3 regions of the Clostridium budayi genome follow, and region 1 is predicted to be linked to each of the others. Evidence: a T-box and tRNA genes for the amino acid it is inferred to sense, from the RefSeq annotation. Region 1 holds a T-box; the other regions hold tRNA genes.
What was found. A T-box is a leader RNA that pairs with one kind of tRNA and senses whether it is charged. The one in region 1 lies ahead of trpS (tryptophan--tRNA ligase), so its partner is inferred to be a tRNA-Trp.
Positions count from the first base shown of each region.

Region 2: it encodes a tRNA-Trp, which carries the amino acid that the T-box ahead of trpS (tryptophan--tRNA ligase) is inferred to sense. The anticodon was not compared.
Region 3: it encodes a tRNA-Trp, which carries the amino acid that the T-box ahead of trpS (tryptophan--tRNA ligase) is inferred to sense. The anticodon was not compared.

Region 1 is NZ_AP042456.1:973,922-980,452, forward strand. Features, by position in the region: gene udp (uridine phosphorylase) at 1-161, shown strand, start outside; gene ACZ5TJ_RS04510 (phosphopentomutase) at 205-1,395, shown strand; gene ACZ5TJ_RS04515 (catalase) at 1,902-3,377, shown strand; gene zupT (zinc transporter ZupT) at 3,523-4,326, shown strand; T-box leader at 4,439-4,718, shown strand; gene trpS (tryptophan--tRNA ligase) at 4,766-5,782, shown strand; gene ACZ5TJ_RS04530 (acetate/propionate family kinase) at 6,039-6,531, shown strand, end outside.
Region 2 is NZ_AP042456.1:2,588,632-2,595,162, reverse strand. Features, by position in the region: gene ACZ5TJ_RS12455 (M42 family metallopeptidase) at 1-67, shown strand, start outside; gene ACZ5TJ_RS12450 (NAD(P)H-dependent flavin oxidoreductase) at 167-1,234, opposite strand; tRNA gene ACZ5TJ_RS12445 (tRNA-Trp) at 1,394-1,469, shown strand; gene ACZ5TJ_RS12440 (hypothetical protein) at 1,876-2,379, shown strand; gene ACZ5TJ_RS12435 (alpha/beta-type small acid-soluble spore protein) at 2,506-2,694, shown strand; gene ACZ5TJ_RS12430 (metallophosphoesterase family protein) at 2,857-3,990, shown strand; gene ACZ5TJ_RS12425 (ATP-binding protein) at 3,980-6,531, shown strand, end outside.
Region 3 is NZ_AP042456.1:2,601,535-2,608,065, forward strand. Features, by position in the region: gene ACZ5TJ_RS12480 (sugar ABC transporter substrate-binding protein) at 1-358, opposite strand, end outside; gene ACZ5TJ_RS12485 (ABC transporter ATP-binding protein) at 397-1,488, opposite strand; gene tnpA (IS200/IS605 family transposase) at 1,660-2,115, opposite strand; gene ACZ5TJ_RS12495 (Gfo/Idh/MocA family protein) at 2,295-3,281, opposite strand; gene ACZ5TJ_RS12500 (universal stress protein) at 3,307-3,723, opposite strand; gene ACZ5TJ_RS12505 (heavy-metal-associated domain-containing protein) at 3,937-4,143, shown strand; tRNA gene ACZ5TJ_RS12510 (tRNA-Trp) at 4,214-4,289, opposite strand; gene ACZ5TJ_RS12515 (metal ABC transporter substrate-binding protein) at 4,347-5,222, opposite strand; gene tsaE (tRNA (adenosine(37)-N6)-threonylcarbamoyltransferase complex ATPase subunit type 1 TsaE) at 5,419-5,880, shown strand; gene tsaB (tRNA (adenosine(37)-N6)-threonylcarbamoyltransferase complex dimerization subunit type 1 TsaB) at 5,877-6,531, shown strand, end outside.

The DNA.
Region 1 (6,531 bases):
GCTACTTAAAAGTAAGAGTTGGAGCAGTATTCCTAGCTATAGCTAACCAAGAAAGAGAAAAAGCAGGATTAGATAATCCTCAAGCTCATGATACAGAAGGTGCAATAAAAGTTGCAGTTGAAGCTATAAGAAACTTAATAAAATTAGACAAAGAAAAATAAACTAGTGTAGAATAGTATTACAATAGAAATGGGAGGTTCAAATATGAGTAAATATAAAAGAATTTTTACTATAGTAATTGATTCACTTGGCGTTGGAGCATTAGAAGATTCAAAAGAATATGGTGATGTTAATGTTGATACTTTAGGTCACATATCAGAATCAGTAGAAAGCTTTAATATACCAAACCTACAAAAAATGGGTATTGCTAATTTACACAAAGTAAAGCATGTAGATCCAGTTGAAAAACCATTAGGTTACCAAATGAAAATGAAAGAAGCTAGTGTAGGAAAAGATACAATGACAGGTCATTGGGAAATGATGGGCCTACATATTACAAAGCCTTTCCAAACATTCACTGATACAGGATTCCCTAAGGAATTATTAGATGAATTAACTAAAAGAACAGGTCATAATATTGTAGGAAATAAGAGTGCTAGTGGAACAGAAATATTAGATGAACTTGGTGAACATCAAATGAAGACTGGAGATATGATAGTTTATACATCAGCAGATTCAGTTTTACAAATTTGTGGTCATGAAGAAACATTTGGATTAGATGAATTATATAGATGCTGTGAAATTGCAAGAGAACTAACACTTAAAGATGAGTGGAAAGTTGGAAGAATTATTGCAAGACCATATGTAGGAAATAAAAAAGGTGAATTCAAACGTACAAGTAACAGACATGATTATGCCTTAAAGCCATATGGAAGAACTGTTCTTAATGAATTAAAGGATAATAACTTTGATGTTATATCTGTAGGTAAAATTAAGGATATATTCGATGGAGAAGGAATTACAGAAGGACATAAGTCAAAGAGCTCTGTTCATGGAATGGAACAAACATTAGAATTAATGGATAAAGATTTCAATGGTTTATGTTTTGTAAACTTAGTTGACTTTGATGCTTTATGGGGACATAGAAGAAATCCTCAAGGTTATGCAGAAGAATTAGAAAAGTTTGATGTTAACTTAGGTAAAGTTTTAGATAAGTTAAATGATGATGATTTATTAATAATAACTGCTGACCATGGTAATGATCCAACTTACACAGGAACAGATCATACAAGAGAACATGTACCATTCTTAGCATACTCACCATCAATGAAAGAAAATGGTAAACTTGAAACAGCTAAGACATTTGCTAATATAGGTGCAACAATTGCAGATAACTTTGGTATAAAAATGCCAGAAGGAACTATAGGTGAATCAGTTTTAGAAGAACTTAAATAATAAAAAGGATAGGCTTATATTTTAAGTCTATCCTTTTTTATTTTAAACATTTATAACTTCACCAGTAGATATACTATTTATTTTATCTTTAAGTATTCCTTTTAGTATATTAAAAGGCTTATATGCAGTACAGTGACAAGTATAAAAATCTATATATAAAGAACTTGGATTTATATATGGAATTCCAGCTATAGTTGGTATTATACATGTATTAATAGGAATGAAGATGTTTAGAGTAATTTTACTACATCCTTATTATCATATATGGATATCACTATCAGTATTTGGAGTAATATATTTACTATACTATTTCATTACAGTTAAGCTATATAAAAATATCGTATTACCAAAAAGAGATTAAAACATAAAAAAGGGAAGATTTTAATAATCTTCTCTTTTTCTTTTATGAGAAATTCTTAATTGAAATATTGTAAGAAAAAATATAAGTAACATGTTAAAGATGTTATTTATATAATAATTATAGAGTTATATATAGGGAGGAATCTATGAGTAAACATAGATCAAAGAAAAAGTATAACAATGAGATAAAAGGAAAATATACTACTAATAATGTTGGTGGTCCTGTAACAGATGATAGTAATTCATTAACTGTTGGAAAGAATGGACCAGTTTTAATGCAAGATATAAACTTAATAGAAAAGTTAGCTAGTTTTGATAGAGAGAGAATTCCAGAAAGAGTTGTTCATGCAAAGGGTGCTGGTGCAAAGGGATACTTTGAATTAACGAATTCAATGAAGAAATATACTAAGGCGAAAGTATTTAATGAAGTTTCAGTCAAAACACCAGTTACTGTTAGATTTTCAACTGTTATTGGCTTTAGAGGTTCTGCAGATACTTTAAGAGATCCAAGAGGGTTTGCAACTAAATTTTATACTTCTGAAGGAAATCTAGATATAGTAGGTAACCATCTTCCAGTATTTTTTATAAGAGATGCTATGAAATTTCCAGATATGGTTCATTCTTTTAAGCCTTCACCAGATAATAATGTAACAGATAAAAATAGGTTTTGGGACTTTATATCAAGTAGCCCTGAATCTACTCATATGATAACATTTTTATTTTCAGATTTAGGAACAGTTAAAAGTTATAGAACTATAGAAGGATTTGGAGTAAATACTTACGTTTGGGTAAATGAAGAAGGAAGAAGAGTATTTATAAAATATCACTGGATTCCACTACTTGGGGTTAAAACTATAGATAGGCATGAAGCTGAATTACTTGCAGGACTAGACCCAGATGTTGCAACAAGAGACTTGTATGATGCTATAGAAAATGGTGAAGTTGTTCAATATAAATTAAAAGTTCAAGTAATGGAACCAGATATGAAAGATAAGCTTGACTTTGATCCATTAGATGCAACGAAAACTTGGCCTGAAGATAAATTCCCATTAATCGAAGTAGGAATGATGACATTAAATGAAAATCCAACAAACTTTTTTGGAGAAATTGAACAAATAGCATTTTGTCCATCAAATTTAATCCCAGGTATTGAACTTTCGGATGATAAACTATTACAAGGAAGAGGATTTGCATATAAAGATACTCAAAGACATAGAATAGGAGCTAACTTTCAGCAGTTACCTATAAATAGACCAAGGGTTGAAGTTGTAAATTATACTCAAGATGGACCTATGAGGTATAACTACAATAAAGGAAGTGTTAATTATAAACCTAATACATTAAATAATAATGAGCCTAAAGATTATCCTAAAGGTAAAGTAAAACCAATTCATGTTGAAGGTAATATAGTAAGTGAAGTTATTGATAAGGAAAATAACTTTAAACAGGCAGGGGATAGGTTTAGGGCTATGAGCTATAAAGAAAAAAATACATTGATTGATAATATAGCAGCTGATATGTGGGAAGTAAATAGGGATATTCAATTAAGGGCAATAGAGAATTTCACTAAAGCCGATGCTGAATTTGGGAAAGGTTTAAAGAGAAAGCTAAATATTAAATGATGGATAAATGCTAAAAAATTATAGATAGTTAAAAAAAGTGGACTTTTTAGTCTGCTTTTTCTTTTAGTTTGAATATAGTAAATATGGACAAAGTATATTTAATACTATATAATTGATAATAATTATCAATTAAGGAGGGGTGAAAATGAATAATGTAATGGTAGCTTTTATATTAACTTTGATTGCAGGATTAGCTACTGGTATAGGAAGTCTTATAGCTTTCTTTGCTAAGAAAACTAATAAAAAATTCCTTTGTATTAGTTTAGGTTTTTCTGCAGGAGTAATGATTTACGTTTCTATGGTAGAAATGTTTCAACAAGCTAAAGATTCATTAGTAGCAGAAATGGGAATGAAGACTGGAAGTTTAGTGACAGTAATTTCATTTTTTGCTGGAATAGCTATTATAGCTATTATAGATAAATTAGTTCCAAGTGCGGAAAATCCTCATGAAGTTAAAACAATGGATGATGTAGAAAATAATAATTTTCTTGAAGATAAAAAACTTTTAAGAACAGGAATGTTTACTGCTTTAGTTATAGCAATTCATAATTTTCCAGAAGGTTTAGCAACATTTGTATCAGCTTTAGGGGATGCTAGTATAGCAATTCCAATAACTATAGCAATAGCAATTCATAATATACCAGAAGGAATATCTGTATCAGTTCCTATTTATTATGCAACAGGAGATAAGAAAAAAGCATTTTTATATTCTTTCTTTTCAGGGATGTCAGAACCTATAGGTGCGGTGATTGGTTATGTTTTATTAAGAAATATTCTTAATGATATAACACTTGGAGTATTGCTTGCTGGTGTAGCTGGAATTATGGTATTTATATCAATTGATGAGCTTTTACCAACAGCTAGAAAATATGGGGAGCACCATCTGTCTATATATGGATTAATAGCTGGAATGCTAGTTATGGCAATTAGCTTATTATTGTTTATATAAAATATACTTATAAATTAAAAATTGGAGTATTAATTTTAACTAAGAATAAAATTTTAATGAAGTAAATTGACTTTAAAAAAATAAGGATTATAATAAGTTTATAAGTTAAAAAAAGAATCCGACGAAGAGGAAGAGTAATTAAATTTAGGTTCGCTAAAGAGAACTAGGGATGGTGGAATCCTAGTGAGAAAGGATTTAATGAATGGGCCTTGGAGGAATGAGGAGAAATCTTAAATAATATTTATTTTTGAGAGTATCTAATTGGGAATTTTGCACCTTATAGCAAATAGAGTATGTTAGTACTTGAAGATAAGTGGCGTTATTTATAAATATTATTATTTTATTTAACGCAATTTAGGTGGCACCACGGAGATATTATATCCGTCCTATTTTTATAGGACGGATTTTTTTATTTTTATATAAAAAGGAGATAGATAAAATGAAAAAAGAAATAATACTTACAGGAGATAGACCAACAGGAAAATTGCATTTAGGACATTATGTTGGTTCTTTAAAAAGAAGAGTAGAGCTTCAAAATTCAGGTGAATATGAAAGTTATATTATGATAGCAGATCAACAAGCTTTAACTGATAATGCTAGAGATCCAGAGAAAATTAGAAGAAGTTTAATTGAAGTTGCATTAGATTATTTAGCTGTTGGAATAGATCCAAATAAATCAACAATATTTGTTCAATCACAAGTACCAGAACTTAATGAGATTACAATGCATTATTTAAATTTAGTTACAGTATCTAGGTTAAATAGAAATCCTACTGTAAAAGATGAAATAAAACAGAAAAACTTTGAAAGTAGTATACCAGCAGGATTTTTAATATATCCAGTAAGTCAGGCTGCTGATATTACTGCATTTAAGGCAAAGTTTATTCCAGTTGGTGAAGATCAGCTGCCTATGATAGAACAAACTAGAGAAATAGTTAGATCTTTTAATTCAATTTATGGAGATTTATTAGTTGAACCAGAAGCCATAATTTCAAATTCAAGAAGTTCACGTCTTCCTGGAATAGATGGAAAAGCGAAGATGAGTAAATCATTAAATAATGGAATATACATATCAGATGAAGCTGATGTTATAGAAAAGAAAATAATGAGTATGTATACAGATCCAAATCATATTAAAGTTTCTGATCCGGGAAAAGTAGAAGGTAATACTGTATTTACATATTTAGATGTTTTCTGTAAGGATAAAGAGTATTTAGAAAAATTAAAAAATGAATACAGAAAAGGTGGACTTGGAGATGTAAAAATAAAAAAATATTTAAATGAAATAATACAGGCGGAATTAGAACCTATTAGAAAAAGAAGAAAAGAGCTTGAACAAAATAAAGATGAGGTATATAAGATTCTTAAAGAGGGTAGCGAAAAGGCTAGAAAGGTAGCAGCTAAAACATTAAAGGAAATTAGAGAAGCAATTGGTATAGAATATTTTGAAAATTAAACCTAAAATTGTATTACTTAAATGATAGAGTTTTAATAATATTAATATTTCATTTAGAATATTGTAATTTTTTAAATATATCAAAATCAAAACGTTTTAATTATTAATATTGTAATGAAAATGTTGACAGTAATTTCGGTAGCGTTTACAATAAGAATACAAATAGATATTTTCTAAAAGAGCATTGGGGGGTAATTTTATTAGTTTTTAGAGTAGCTAAATATACTTTAAAACTGTATTAGGGAGGTTATATATTATGAAAATACTTGTAATTAACTGTGGTAGTTCATCATTAAAATATCAATTAATTGATATGGAAAATGAAACAAAAATAGCTCAAGGTTTAGTTGAAAGAATAGGTATTGATGGATCTAGATTAGTTCATAAAAGACAAGATCTAGAAAAACATATTATAGAATCTAAAGTTAGTGAGCATAAAGATGCTATAGAACTAGTATTAGGTACATTATTAGATGAAAAAATAGGTGTGATTTCTAGTATGGATGAAATTACAGCTGTAGGGCATAGAGTTGTTCATGGTGGTGAAAAATATTCAGAATCAGTAATTGTAGATGAAGAAGTTATTTCTTATTTAGAAGAGTGCTCAAAGCTTGCACCACTTCATAATCCATGTAACATAACTGGTATAAAAGAATGCAAAAAGCTTATGAAAGATACTCCTATGATAGCAGTATTCGACACAGCTTTCCATCAAACATTACCAGAGAAAGCTTATATATATCCAATAG
Region 2 (6,531 bases), 1.4 Mb from region 1:
GGAAAGAACTCATTATAGTGCTTTAGAAAATACAATAAAATTATTATATTTATATTTAACTAAATAAATATAAAGGTAAAGATAGTAAGAAAATAAATAAGAAAAGCATACAAAAAGCTATATTGAGATTTTCAAAGTCCCAATATAGCTTTTTTATTAGTTGAATTTATATTACTTTTATTTCATTTTCTAATTCAGTCATTAAAGATTGGACAGATGTAATATCCTTAATTTTACTTACATTTTCTCCACAGAAAATAAGACCATTATCTATATCACCATTTACTGAATTAATAAGAGCTTTAGTAATACAGTAAGGTGTTGTTTTAGGATTGCAAGGTTTTAAACATCTAAAACATTTATCAACCTTTATTGGACCTTCTTTAGTTTTATTTACAAATGGATTAAGTATAGCTCTTCCAGGCATTCCAACAGGACTAGCTACAATGCCAACTTCATTTTCACTAGCATTTACATAAGCATTTTTAAATTCTAATGATGCATCACATTCATAAGTTGCAACGAATCTTGTAGCCATTTGAACACCTGATGCACCAAGCTTTAAGTATTTAGCTATATCATTACCATCAAATATTCCACCAGCTGCAATTACAGGTATCTTCTTTTCATATTTTTCCTCATATTCTTTAACATGATTTACTATATCTACTATAGTAGTATCAAAGGTTTCACTAGCAGTTTCTATTTCATCCTTTTTAAAACCTAAATGTCCACCAGCTTTTGGACCTTCAACAACAATCATATCAGGAGTAACATTATCATGTTTATCCCATAATTTAAGTATAACTTTAGCAGCCTTTAGTGATGATACTATTGGAGCAATCTTAACATTATATCCTTTTGTAAGCTTTGGAAGCATAGTTGGCATTCCAGCTCCTGATATTATAAGATCAATTCCACTCTCTACAGCTGTTTTTATATATTCTGCGTATTCTTTAGTTGCTACCATAACATTTACGCCTATTATTCCATTATTACATTTCTCTTTTGCTAATTTTATATGTTTTTTTAATGCTCTTAGATTAGCTTCAAGAGGATTTTTGTCAAAATCACTTTCCTTAAATCCTATTTGAGCAGATGATATAATTCCTATACCACCAGCATTTGTAACAGCCGATGCTAAATTTGAAAGAGAAACTCCAACACCCATTCCTCCTTGAATTATAGGAAGTCGTGCTACTAAATTTCCTATTTTTAAAGGGGTTAAATTCATATAATACACCTCATTTATTTTGAAATTTAAATATTTTGATAATCAAAATATATTTTAATATATTATAATCCAAAATTTATAAATAAACAATATTTAAAAATCACCAAAAAAATTTTATTGACATACTATATATAAGCATGTTAAAATAAATAACGTCTTAGGGGTATGGCTCAATTGGTAGAGTAGTGGTCTCCAAAACCATTGGTTCTGGGTTCAAGTCCTAGTGCCCCTGCCACAAACACTTAGTATTTATACTAAGTGTTTTTTTTATGCAATTAAAAAATTTAATACTATTTTATAAATACCTTTAATATTTTTAATATTTCTATGAAAAAAGTTTGACTAATTATTAAAAAGAAAAATATCTATAATAAAAACTAAAATTTGTCAAAGAAAGAATATGGTTACTAATAAAAGTAAGAAATATGGCAAAAAAAATAATAAAGTGAGAAAAATTTTAATAAAAACATAAATTTATTAATATTTATTTAAAAAATATGATATAATTTAACAAGAGGATTCGACAGGAGGGTGGAGATGAGAAAAATGAATAAAAAATTTTTAATTATTATTTCAGCTCTTATTGCCATTGGTATTATTGGATTTTTTGTATCAAAGAAGGTTTTAAATGAAAAAAAGTAGTGGAATCATCTTTTGAAGAATATGATAATAATAAGAAAGTAAATGATGTAGTAAATGCTATAACAGAAATAGACTATCAATCTATTACAGCTTTAAAAGAAGAAAATGGTTCAAAAGCATATGTAGTAGTGAAATTAGATAATGATAATGTAGAAAGTAATATAGCTAACATACTAGATTTAGCAAACAAATCAAAAATAAGATTAACATTCATTGAAAATAAAAAAATAGCTGATAAAAATAAGCCATATTTTAGGCTAATAGAAGAAAATGGACATACTATAATACCTAAATATATAAATGTAAAAGATATTTTAAAAGAAAACAATGTAAAAATAATAAATGAAGAATGTGAACTTAAGGATATAAAAAATCAAGATGTAGCATTTTTCGTAGATTTAAGTAATAGAGAAAATAGATTTAATGAAGAAAATAAAGACAAGTTATTTAAAAGTATAGACGATTTAAAGAGTGACTTTTATACTTTTAAGGCTTTAATATAGAAATAAATGTATGTATGTTTAAAATTTACATGTAATTAAAATTCTTAATTCGGTTAAAATATTAGTGTAAGGTTAATAGAACATATTTACTTTACAAAATACCATAAGCCTTAGGAGGGATCGATTATGTCATATAACAGAGTAATAGTTCCAGAAGCAAAAAAAGGATTAAGTGCATTTAAAAATGAAGTAGCTAGAGAATTAGGAGTACCTTTCTCTGACTACAATGGAGACTTAAGTTCAAAACAATGTGGCTCCGTAGGTGGCGAAATGGTTAAGAGAATGGTTGAACAATACGAAAATTCTCTAAAGTAAACACCTAATAAAAAGTGTATTCAGAGAATGTAATGGAAATTACACCACCAAATAACTAAAGTATTTTCAACCGAGAGGGCGATTTAATAAATCGCCCTCTTTCTTTTTATGGGAAATATATGTTAAAATGAGAACAAAAGTTCGGAAAAGAGAGGGGTTTTCATGAAAACGATAAAAATACTTCATTGTGCAGACATACATTTTGACACACCTTTTAAGGAATTCACAAATGAGTATGCAATAAAAAGTAAAGAAGAAATTAAAGAAGTTTTTAGCAGAATAATAGATATATGTAATAATGAAAAAATTCAAGTAATGCTTTTAGCAGGAGATATATTTGATAATTATACAGTTAGTAAAAGTACTTTAGCATTTATTAAAGAAGCATTAGAAAAATTAGAAATAACTAAAGTATTTATAAGTCCAGGTAATCATGATCCTTATAATTTTAAGTCTTTTTATAAATTGATTGATTGGCCAGAAAATGTACATGTATTTAAAGAAAATGTTGTTGAGAGAGTAGTGTTAGATGAATTAAATCTTTGTGTACATGGCTGTGGATTCACAGAAAGTTATATAAATGATTCTATGCTTAAAGATATAGATTTATATGATGGGTATATAAATATCGGTGTTATTCATGGAGAAATAGCAAATGGAAATAGTAAAAATGAATATAATCCGATTACACTAAATGATATAGAAAATAGTAAATTAGATTACTTAGCGCTAGGTCATAGACATAAATTTACTGGAGTTTTTAAAGAAGGAAAAACTAGTTATGCATATAGTGGATGTCCTCAAGGAAGAGGATTTGATGAAATAGGAGAAAAAGGCGTATTAGTTGGGGATGTAAGCATTGGATATACTAATTTAAAGTTTATAAAAACTTGTAAGAGAGAGTATATAGAAAAAGAAATCGATATATCATCTCTATTTGGATATAAGGAAGTAAAAGAGAAGATTTTATTAGAACTTAAAGATTTTAATATAAGAAAAGATATCTTTAAATTAACTTTGGTAGGGAGCATAGAAGCTAACTTTAAAATTAATGAAAATATTCTTAATGAAAAGCTTAGTAATGATTTTTATTTTGTAAAAATTAAAGACAATACTAATGTAATATCTAATCTAGATGAAGTTTATAATGAACATTCAATAAAAGGAATATTTATAAATAATTTAAACGAAAAAATGAAATCAGCAAATAAAGAAGAAAAAGAAATAATAGAACTTGCATTAAAGATAGGACTACAGAGCTTAACGTCTGAGGAGGTAAACTTAGATGATTATTAAAAAGATTAGGATAAAATCATTTGGAGGAATTAAAGATAAAGAAATAGATTTAAAGGAAGGAATTAACCTTGTATATGGTGAGAATGAAAAAGGAAAAAGTACAATAGAAAATTTCATTAGAGCATGGTTATTTGGATTTTCTACAGTTAGGGGAAACAAAAATAATTTAAGAAAGAAGTATATGCCTTTTTCAGGTGAAAAGATGCAAGGGGAACTTTTAGTAAATCATAATGGTAAAGATTATATAATAAGTAGAAGTTTTGGTCTTACAAAAAAAGAAGATACTTGTACTATATATGATGGATTAACTGGTGAGGAAATAAAAGATATAAATAAAGATGAACCAGGAACGTATTTTTTAGGGATTAACGGAAATACATTTGTAAAAACTTTATTTATTCCTCAGCTTGGAATAGAAATATCTAAAGATAAAGAAGAACAGATAATGGATAAAATTATTGATGTCTTTGGATGTGGTGAAGGTGAAGTATCAGCTTATAAAGCTGTATTAAAGCTTAAAGATAACAAAAAAGAATTAACTACTCCAAGAGGTAATGGAGAGCTTGATATATTAAAGAGTAGATATAATAAAGTTATAGAAGAAAGATATGAAGCTTATAAAATAGCCGAAGAGAATCTAGAAGATGAAAGTAAACTAATAAATAAAAAAGAGCTAAGAAAAAATTTAAGAGAAGAAATAGATAAATTAGAGTTATTTAAAAAATACTTAAAGAAAAGTAAGCTTCAAAAGGAATATGGAGAAATTACAAATTATCTTCAAAAAAGTGAAAGTCTAAAGAGACAAGAAAAAGAGTTAGAAAGCGAACTAAGAAGAGAAAATGGCTTTATAAGTGAAGAATATATAAATGAATTAAGTGAAGAAAATAAAAAATACTTAACTCTTTTAGATATAAAAAAAGAAAATGAATATGATTTAAAAGAGTTAGAAGAAAAGATAAAAGCTGAATCTTTAAATATAAGTAGATATGAAATGTTTGAAGAAATGGAAAGTGGATTAAAAGAAAAAATTATAAGACTTAATGCAGAGCAAGAAGCACTTAAAGATAAAATTATGAGAAGCAAGGCTTTAAAGTTATCAATTGAAGATGAAGAAAAAAAGCTTTCTCAAAAGAAAAGATTTTTAGGTGACATAATAAAATTAACTCCATATATGGATAAAATAAAAGACTTATTTAAAGATTATGAGGAAAATCTTCATAATCTAAAAGAAAAAATAGAAGAAGGTAACTTTAATGAAAGTACTAATGATGATAAAAAATCATTAGAATTTAAAAGAAACATATTTGGAGCATTAAGTATATTAGGTATTTGTTTATTAGTATATAATGTTTCGTTAAAAGGAAATATACTGTTTTATATTATATCTATACTATGTTTAGTTTTAGGGGGAGGGCTTTTATTCAAAACTCAAAAAGACATTAAAGTTTTCTATTATGGTAAAGAAAATGAAGAAACGATTGAAGAACTAAATATTAAAATAAAAAATATTGAAAATAAGCTTGATGAATATATAGATTTAATTAAATGCAAAGATTATGAGCACTTATTAAGAGCTGTAAATTCATTAGAGAACTTCTATGTTTTAGAAACTAAAGTGAAATTAAGAATAGAAGAAAGAACATTACAGCTTAATCAAACATATTCTGAAAGAGATGTTGAAAAATATAATCAGAACAAAAAGATGATATCACAAGTTATGAAATTATTTGGTTGTGATACTGTAGAGGAAATATATAAAGAACTTGATGAGTATGAAAAGGTAAAACAAAAAATATCTCTTTTAAATTTAGAATCTCAATCTAAAAAAGAAGCTTTAGAAAGAATTATTTTTGAACTTGAAGAGAAGGAAAAGAAAATAAAACAAAAGCTAAAATATATGGACTTAGATAATATAAAATTAGTAGACTTAGAAATGTATCTAAAAGATTTTAGAAAGAAAATTCAAGATAAAAATTATTTAGAAAAAGCACTAAAAAGTGTTGAGGAGACTTATAATGTTTTATTAAAAGATAGAGATATAGAAGGCATAAAAGAAGAACTTTCTGAAATATTAGTGGGAAATATGGATTATAGTTATGAGTCAGAGGAAGAAATAGAACAGGAAATTAAAAATAAATCAAATAGTTTAATAGATATAGAAAAAGAAATAGCTGACTTAGAAAATTCAATAAAAACTAGCTTTTTAGGAAAAAGAACAATAAATGCAATAGAAGAAGATTTAGAAAACTTAGTAACAAATATAAATGCTTTAGAAAAAAGACTTCTTGCTATAAATATGGCAATAGAAAACTTAGAAATTGCAGGAAGAGAATTAAGAGAAAGCTTTGGGCCAACACTTAATAATAAAATACTAGAGATATTTAGAGAGATTACTGGTGAAAAATACTCAGAAATTAAACTTGGTGAAAATTATGAGATGACAGTAAGGGACAATTTTAATATATTTTCTGGGAAATATTTAAGTAATGGTGCAAATGATCAATTATATTTAGCGCTTAGAATTGCATTTATTGACCTAAT
Region 3 (6,531 bases), 1.4 Mb from region 1:
TGCTTTCATCTAATTTTCCTTCTGGAATTTCAGCAACTATTCCAGCCTTTTGGAAAGTGCCAAGATTGTCATGTGGATAACCAAGCATTATATCTGGTCCAGATGGACTATTTGCAGCTTGAATTAAAGCTTGGAAATCTCCCTTATCCTCGACAACTTTTACTTCTACATTATTCTTTTCTCCCCACTCACTTGCAACTTTCTGAACTTCATCTACCTCTGCCTTTGTTAAGTGAGACCATACTGTAATACTTTTCTTATCATTTGATGCTCCACCTTCATTTCCACCACATCCAACAAATAAACTTGTTGCCATAATACCTGCAATAAGAGCTGCTAATAGTTTTCTTTTCTTCATAATAAAATTCCCCCTAAAATTATTTAACTAAATAGTCTTTAAATTAATGCTCTCTCACTTTTCTTATCAAATATATGAAGTTTATCAAAATCTATAGCTACCTTAATTTTTGTCCCATTCGGTATTCTAATATTTCCTGGAGCTTTAACAACTAAAGTTTTTTCTCCATAATGAAAATATACATAGGTTTCAGAGCCCATAAGCTCGCAAATTTCAACTGTTCCCTCAATGTTATAATCTTCATCTAAAGATACCATTTTTAAATCTTCTGGTCTTATTCCTAAAGTTACTTCTCTATTTGAAATATCTTTAGCTTTATTAATCATCTCTCCTTTAATCTCTATTTCATTATTAGAAATATTTATCTTTAATTTATCTCCATCTTTTTTAATTATCGTATCTATAAAATTCATTTGCGGGCTTCCTATAAAACCAGCAACGAATTTATTTTCTGGTTTATTATATAAATCTTCTGGAGTAGCAACTTGCTGTATAACTCCTTCTTTCATTACTACTATTCTTGTACCCATAGTCATAGCCTCTACTTGATCATGAGTAACATATATAAAAGTTGTTTTTAAATCCTCATGTAATTTTGATATTTCTCTTCTCATTTGAACTCTAAGTTTCGTATCTAAATTTGATAAAGGTTCATCCATTAAAAACACTTTAGGATTTCTAACTATGGCTCTTCCAAGAGCAACCCTTTGCCTTTGTCCTCCAGATAACTCTTTTGGTTTTCTCTTTAATAAGCTCTCAATTTCAAGTACCTTAGCTGCCTCTTTAACCTTCCTATCAATTACATCCTTTGGAATCTTCTTAAGTTTAAGAGAAAAAGCCATATTATCATAAATATTCATATGGGGATATAATGCATAGCTTTGGAACACCATTGCTATGTCTCGCTCTTTTGGATCCATTTCATTTACAAGTTTTCCATCGATATATAATTCTCCCTTTGAAATATCCTCAAGTCCGGCAATCATCCTAAGTGTAGTTGATTTTCCACATCCTGAAGGTCCAACAAATACTATAAATTCTTTATCTTTAATTTTCAAATTGAAATCCTTTACCGCAACTACGTCTCCAGGATATATCTTATAAATATTTTTAAGTTCTAATTCAGACATATTAACTTCCCCTTTAGTTGATCTCATTTATATATATTCATATGCATAAATACTTTATTACAATAAAAATCCACCAGCTTAGCTGGTGGTATTTCCTAAGCCCTATAAGGGCACCTTACTTGCAATTGCGTCTTAAGACGCTAAAAAGGTCCGCCAGCCGCATGTTTTCTGTTACTTGCTACCCTTGAAAGGGTCAATATATTCTTTTATACTTATCTGATCTGCTATCATATCTTCTCTTTCTTGGTTTCTTATATATTCTTCAATCGCTTTTTTATTTCTTCCTACTGTATCAACATAAAAACCTCTACACCAAAAATGCCTGCTTCCATATTTATATTTTAAATTAGAAAATCTCTCAAAAATCATCAAGCTACTTTTACCTTTTAAAAAACCCACAAAACTTGATACACTAATTTTAGGTGGAATCTCAACCAACATATGTATGTGATCAACGCAAGCATGCGCTTCGATTATCTCAACACCCTTCCATTCACAAAGTTGTCTTAATATCTTTCCAATCTCAACTTTCTTTTCTCCATATATCTCTTTTCTCCTGTATTTTGGCGCAAAAACTATGTGATATTTACAATTCCATTTTGTATGTGATAAACTATTACTATCCATTATGGATGCCTCCTTTTGTTATTGAATTTGGCTGCGAACCTAATTCTATTTTAACAAATGGAGGTTTTTTTGCGTAATACATCGCTAAAGCTTATCTGAACACACTTGCATAGCAAGTGGTTTTCCAAATACAAATAAAAAGAGCCTATTTAAAATAAGCTCTTTTTAATAATTTATATTTATTTATCTGCAGGGAATTTTAAACCAATCTCTTTTCTTATTTCATCCATTAACTCTATTGCACTTAATGAATTATTTAAAGAGTTTAATTTAGATTCTAGTTGTCCATTTTTTATGCATCTTATAAATTCATCAATTTCATAATACATATCATTTTTTAATGGTTCTATTGATATCCTTTCTTCTCTTCCATCCCTATAAATTATTTTTACATCTTCAAAGTGAATATTACTTATTAACATACTTCCATCTTCACCTTGAATTTCTAACGGAAGATTTGAATTACTTATTTTTGAATACATTATAATTCCATCAAAATCCTCATAATTAAATATAGCTGATCCTTCTCCATCAATTCCATTACTTAAAAATACACTATTTGAAATAACTTTATTTGGCTTACCAAATAGGTTTATCATTGGATGAATACAATAAACTCCAATATCCATAAGTGCACCGTTTGAAAGATCTTTATTAAATGCATTTAATATAACTCCTTCTTTAAAAGAATCATATCTTGATGAATATTGACAGTAACTTGCAAAATATCTTCTAATCTTTCCTATCTTATTTAAATTCTCTTTTACTTTTAAAAAGTTTGGAAGAACAGTAAGTCTCATAGCTTCCATTAACAGTACTCCATTTTCTTTTGAAGTCTTAATCATTCTACTAACTTCCTTTAAATTAGAAGCCATTGGTTTTTCACATAAAACGTGCTTTTTATTATTCATACATAATATGCTTTGAGATTCATGTAAAAAGTTTGGTGATGCTATATATACAGCATCAATTTCTTTACATTTAGAAAACTCCTCTAAATCATCAAAAAAATTTTTAGCGCCATAAGGCTTTCCAAATTCTTTTGCCTTTTTTATATCTCTTGAATATACAGCTGTTAATTCAAAATCTTTATGCTTTAAAGCAGCATCTAAAAAATTATGAACTATCTTTCCTGTCCCTATAATTCCAAATCTTATTTTTCTCATTAAAACTCCCCTTTAAATACTATATTTAATAAACTTCAGGTATTATAATTAAAGCACATTTTGCTCTCTTTGCTACGTGTGCAGTAACTGAACCTACTAATAATGTAAATTTCTTTTTTGTATTTTTAGCCATAATAATTGTATCAACTTCATTTTCTTGTGCATATGATAAAATTTCATCACCTGCATATCCAAATCTAAGTTCAGTTTTACATTCGTACTCTTTTATTTGCTCTTTAGCTTCTTTTAATACTCTCTTTCCTATAACTTCTGCATCTTTTATTTCTTCTGAAACAGCCATTCCATTAATAAATACTATTTCTCTTACATGTATTAAAGTAACTTCTACATTATCTTTATTAAAATTATCTTTTAAATAGTTTAAAGAAATTAAACTTCTATCAGTTCCATCTATTGGTATTAAAATTTTTTTCTTTTGCATAAAAACACCCTTCTTTCTCATAGCTTATATATGTTATTTTCTATATTATATATCTTTCTTCCTGCATATTTCTCTTTATATTAGTTCATTTAATATAAAATTTACTATTTATATTTATAATTGCTAAAGTATGGCTTAATACAAAGTAATGATTTTGAACATAATATATTTGAACAAACATATATTTAATTTTTATATAAGGGAGGTATTAATATGAACAGAGAACATTACATAGTTAATGGTTTAGTTAATGAAACTGTTAAAACCCAAATGAAAAATTCACTTGAAAAAATTGATGGTGTAAATAACGTATGCATTGACCTTGGACGTGGAAGTGTTGAGGTTATATATTCAGACCCAGCTACAAAATCTGAAATAGAAAATTGCATAGAAAAAACAGGACACCATATCGAAGGTTAATTTTTTAATTTAATAAATGTATATTAAAAAAAGCTAGAAACTTTAAGTTTCTAGCTTTCTCTTGTCATTATGGCAGGGGCACTAGGACTTGAACCCAGAACCAATGGTTTTGGAGACCACTACTCTACCAATTGAGCCATACCCCTTTAGGACAATAATGATTATAATATATATATTATAAAAAATCAACAATTTTATTTGTTTTATTTTTTACAATTCTTTATTTGTTTTATATTATAGGATATAAGCTCCTCATAGCTCATATTATTATCAAAAGTTTTAAGATTTAAAACTTTATAATTACCTTTATTTTTATCATCTTTATTTGATTCATTTCTTATATAAATAACAGAATCTTCTTTTAAATTATTTGATTTTATATACTCATTTACCTTTTGATTTTTATCTAATACTTTAAAGTCTATTCCTAAGCCTTTAAATAAATACTCAAAAGTACTATCTTCTGATACAAAAGTATATTTTTTTAGATTTCTAGAATCTTTATCAAAATCTTTTTTAATATCTTCAAGATTTTTAACTATTTCTTCATAGTTTTTTTCATAAAAATCCCTATTTTTAGGATCTTTTTCTTGAAGAGCAGATTTTGCATTATATAACATTACTTTATATTCTGCTATTCCAAGATAGTAATATGGATTAACTTTTTCTTTATCATCCACATTATATTTTAATTCCCTTATACCTCTAGATAAATTAACAGCTCCAACAGAACTTTTATCTACTTTATTTACTAAATCATTTATCCAATCATTTTCATTTCCAGATCCCTGATAAAAGAATAAATCCATATTTGATATATTTTTTATTGTGTTTTCATCATATTTATATTTTTTTGCTTCATCTAAATTATTAAACATATATTCTATACTATGCTTGTCCTTAGATAACTCTTTAATAATCTTATATTGTTCTTTATTTGTTGTAATAATATTTAAGTAAACATCTCTAGTATCTTTATCACTCTCTGCGGTATCTGCCATAAGTGGCTTAGAAAATCCTCCAAGGCCTAAAAAAAACGCTGCGGTTATAATTAGCATAGCAGCTGTTATTTTCTTCATGATTTCACCTCTCTAAAAACCCTTTTCCATTATTCATTATATTTAAAAATTTATTTATTATACTGTAAATATTTGTTCTTTAATTTTACACTTTTTATTTTTATAATGCAATTACTTTTATATTACTTTTCTTTTTTTTGATTTTTGGATAGAATATAAGGATAGATTATGATTTTTAAGAAAGGAGACAAATCTTATGGATTTTGAAGTTAATAGTATTTCTGAAACTACAAACATTGGTGAAGCTTTAGGTAAACTTTTAAATGCTGGAGATATTATATGTTTAACTGGTGATCTTGGAACTGGTAAAACTCATATAACAAAAGGAATTGCTAAAGGACTTAACATTACTGACAATATAACAAGTCCAACTTTTAATATTGTAAATGAATATGATTCTGGAAGACTAAAGCTAAACCACTTTGATGTTTATAGAGTTAGTGACCCTGATGAAATTTACGCAATAGGTTTTGATGATTATATCTTTTCAGATGCAGTTTCAATTATTGAATGGGCAAACTATATAGAAGAAATTTTACCTAATGATTTTTTACATATATACATTCAAAAAGATTTATCTAAAGGAGAATATTATAGAAAAATTACTTTAACTCCTTATGGTGAAAAATATCAATATATAAAGGAGTTGTCTTTATGATAGTTTTAAGTGTGGATTCATCCTCAAAGTGCGCAACTGCTGCATTACTTAAAGATGATATGCTTTTAGGAGAATATACATTAAATAATAAACGTGAACACTCTGTTCTTCTTATGGGAATTATAGAACAATTATTAAATGATACTGGTGTTTCAATAGATGATGTGGACGGTTTTGTTGTTTCTAAAGGACCTGGTTCATTTACAGGACTTCGTATAGGTATGGCTACAGTAAAAGGTCTTAGCTTTGGTTCTAACAAGCCTTACGTAAGTGTTTCAACTCTTGAAGGATTAGCGTTCTCTATTTCATCATTTGATGGAATTATATGCCCTATTATGGATGCATTAAGAGAAAATGTTTATACAGCAATATACAAAGTTATAGATGGCAAAATGGAAGCTATAGTAGATTGTACTTCAATGGATATTGAAGATCTTGTAGAAAAGCTTAATTCAATGAATGAAAAAGTATTATTTACAGGTGATGGTGTTTCAAAACATAAGGAATATTTATTAGAACATATGCAAAATATATCATTTGCACCAGTTCATTTAAATACAGTAAGAGCATCTCAAATTGGTGAAATTGGTTTAAACCTTCTAAAGAACGGAATAAAGGATGATGAAAACTCTGCTCCTTTATACTTAAAGA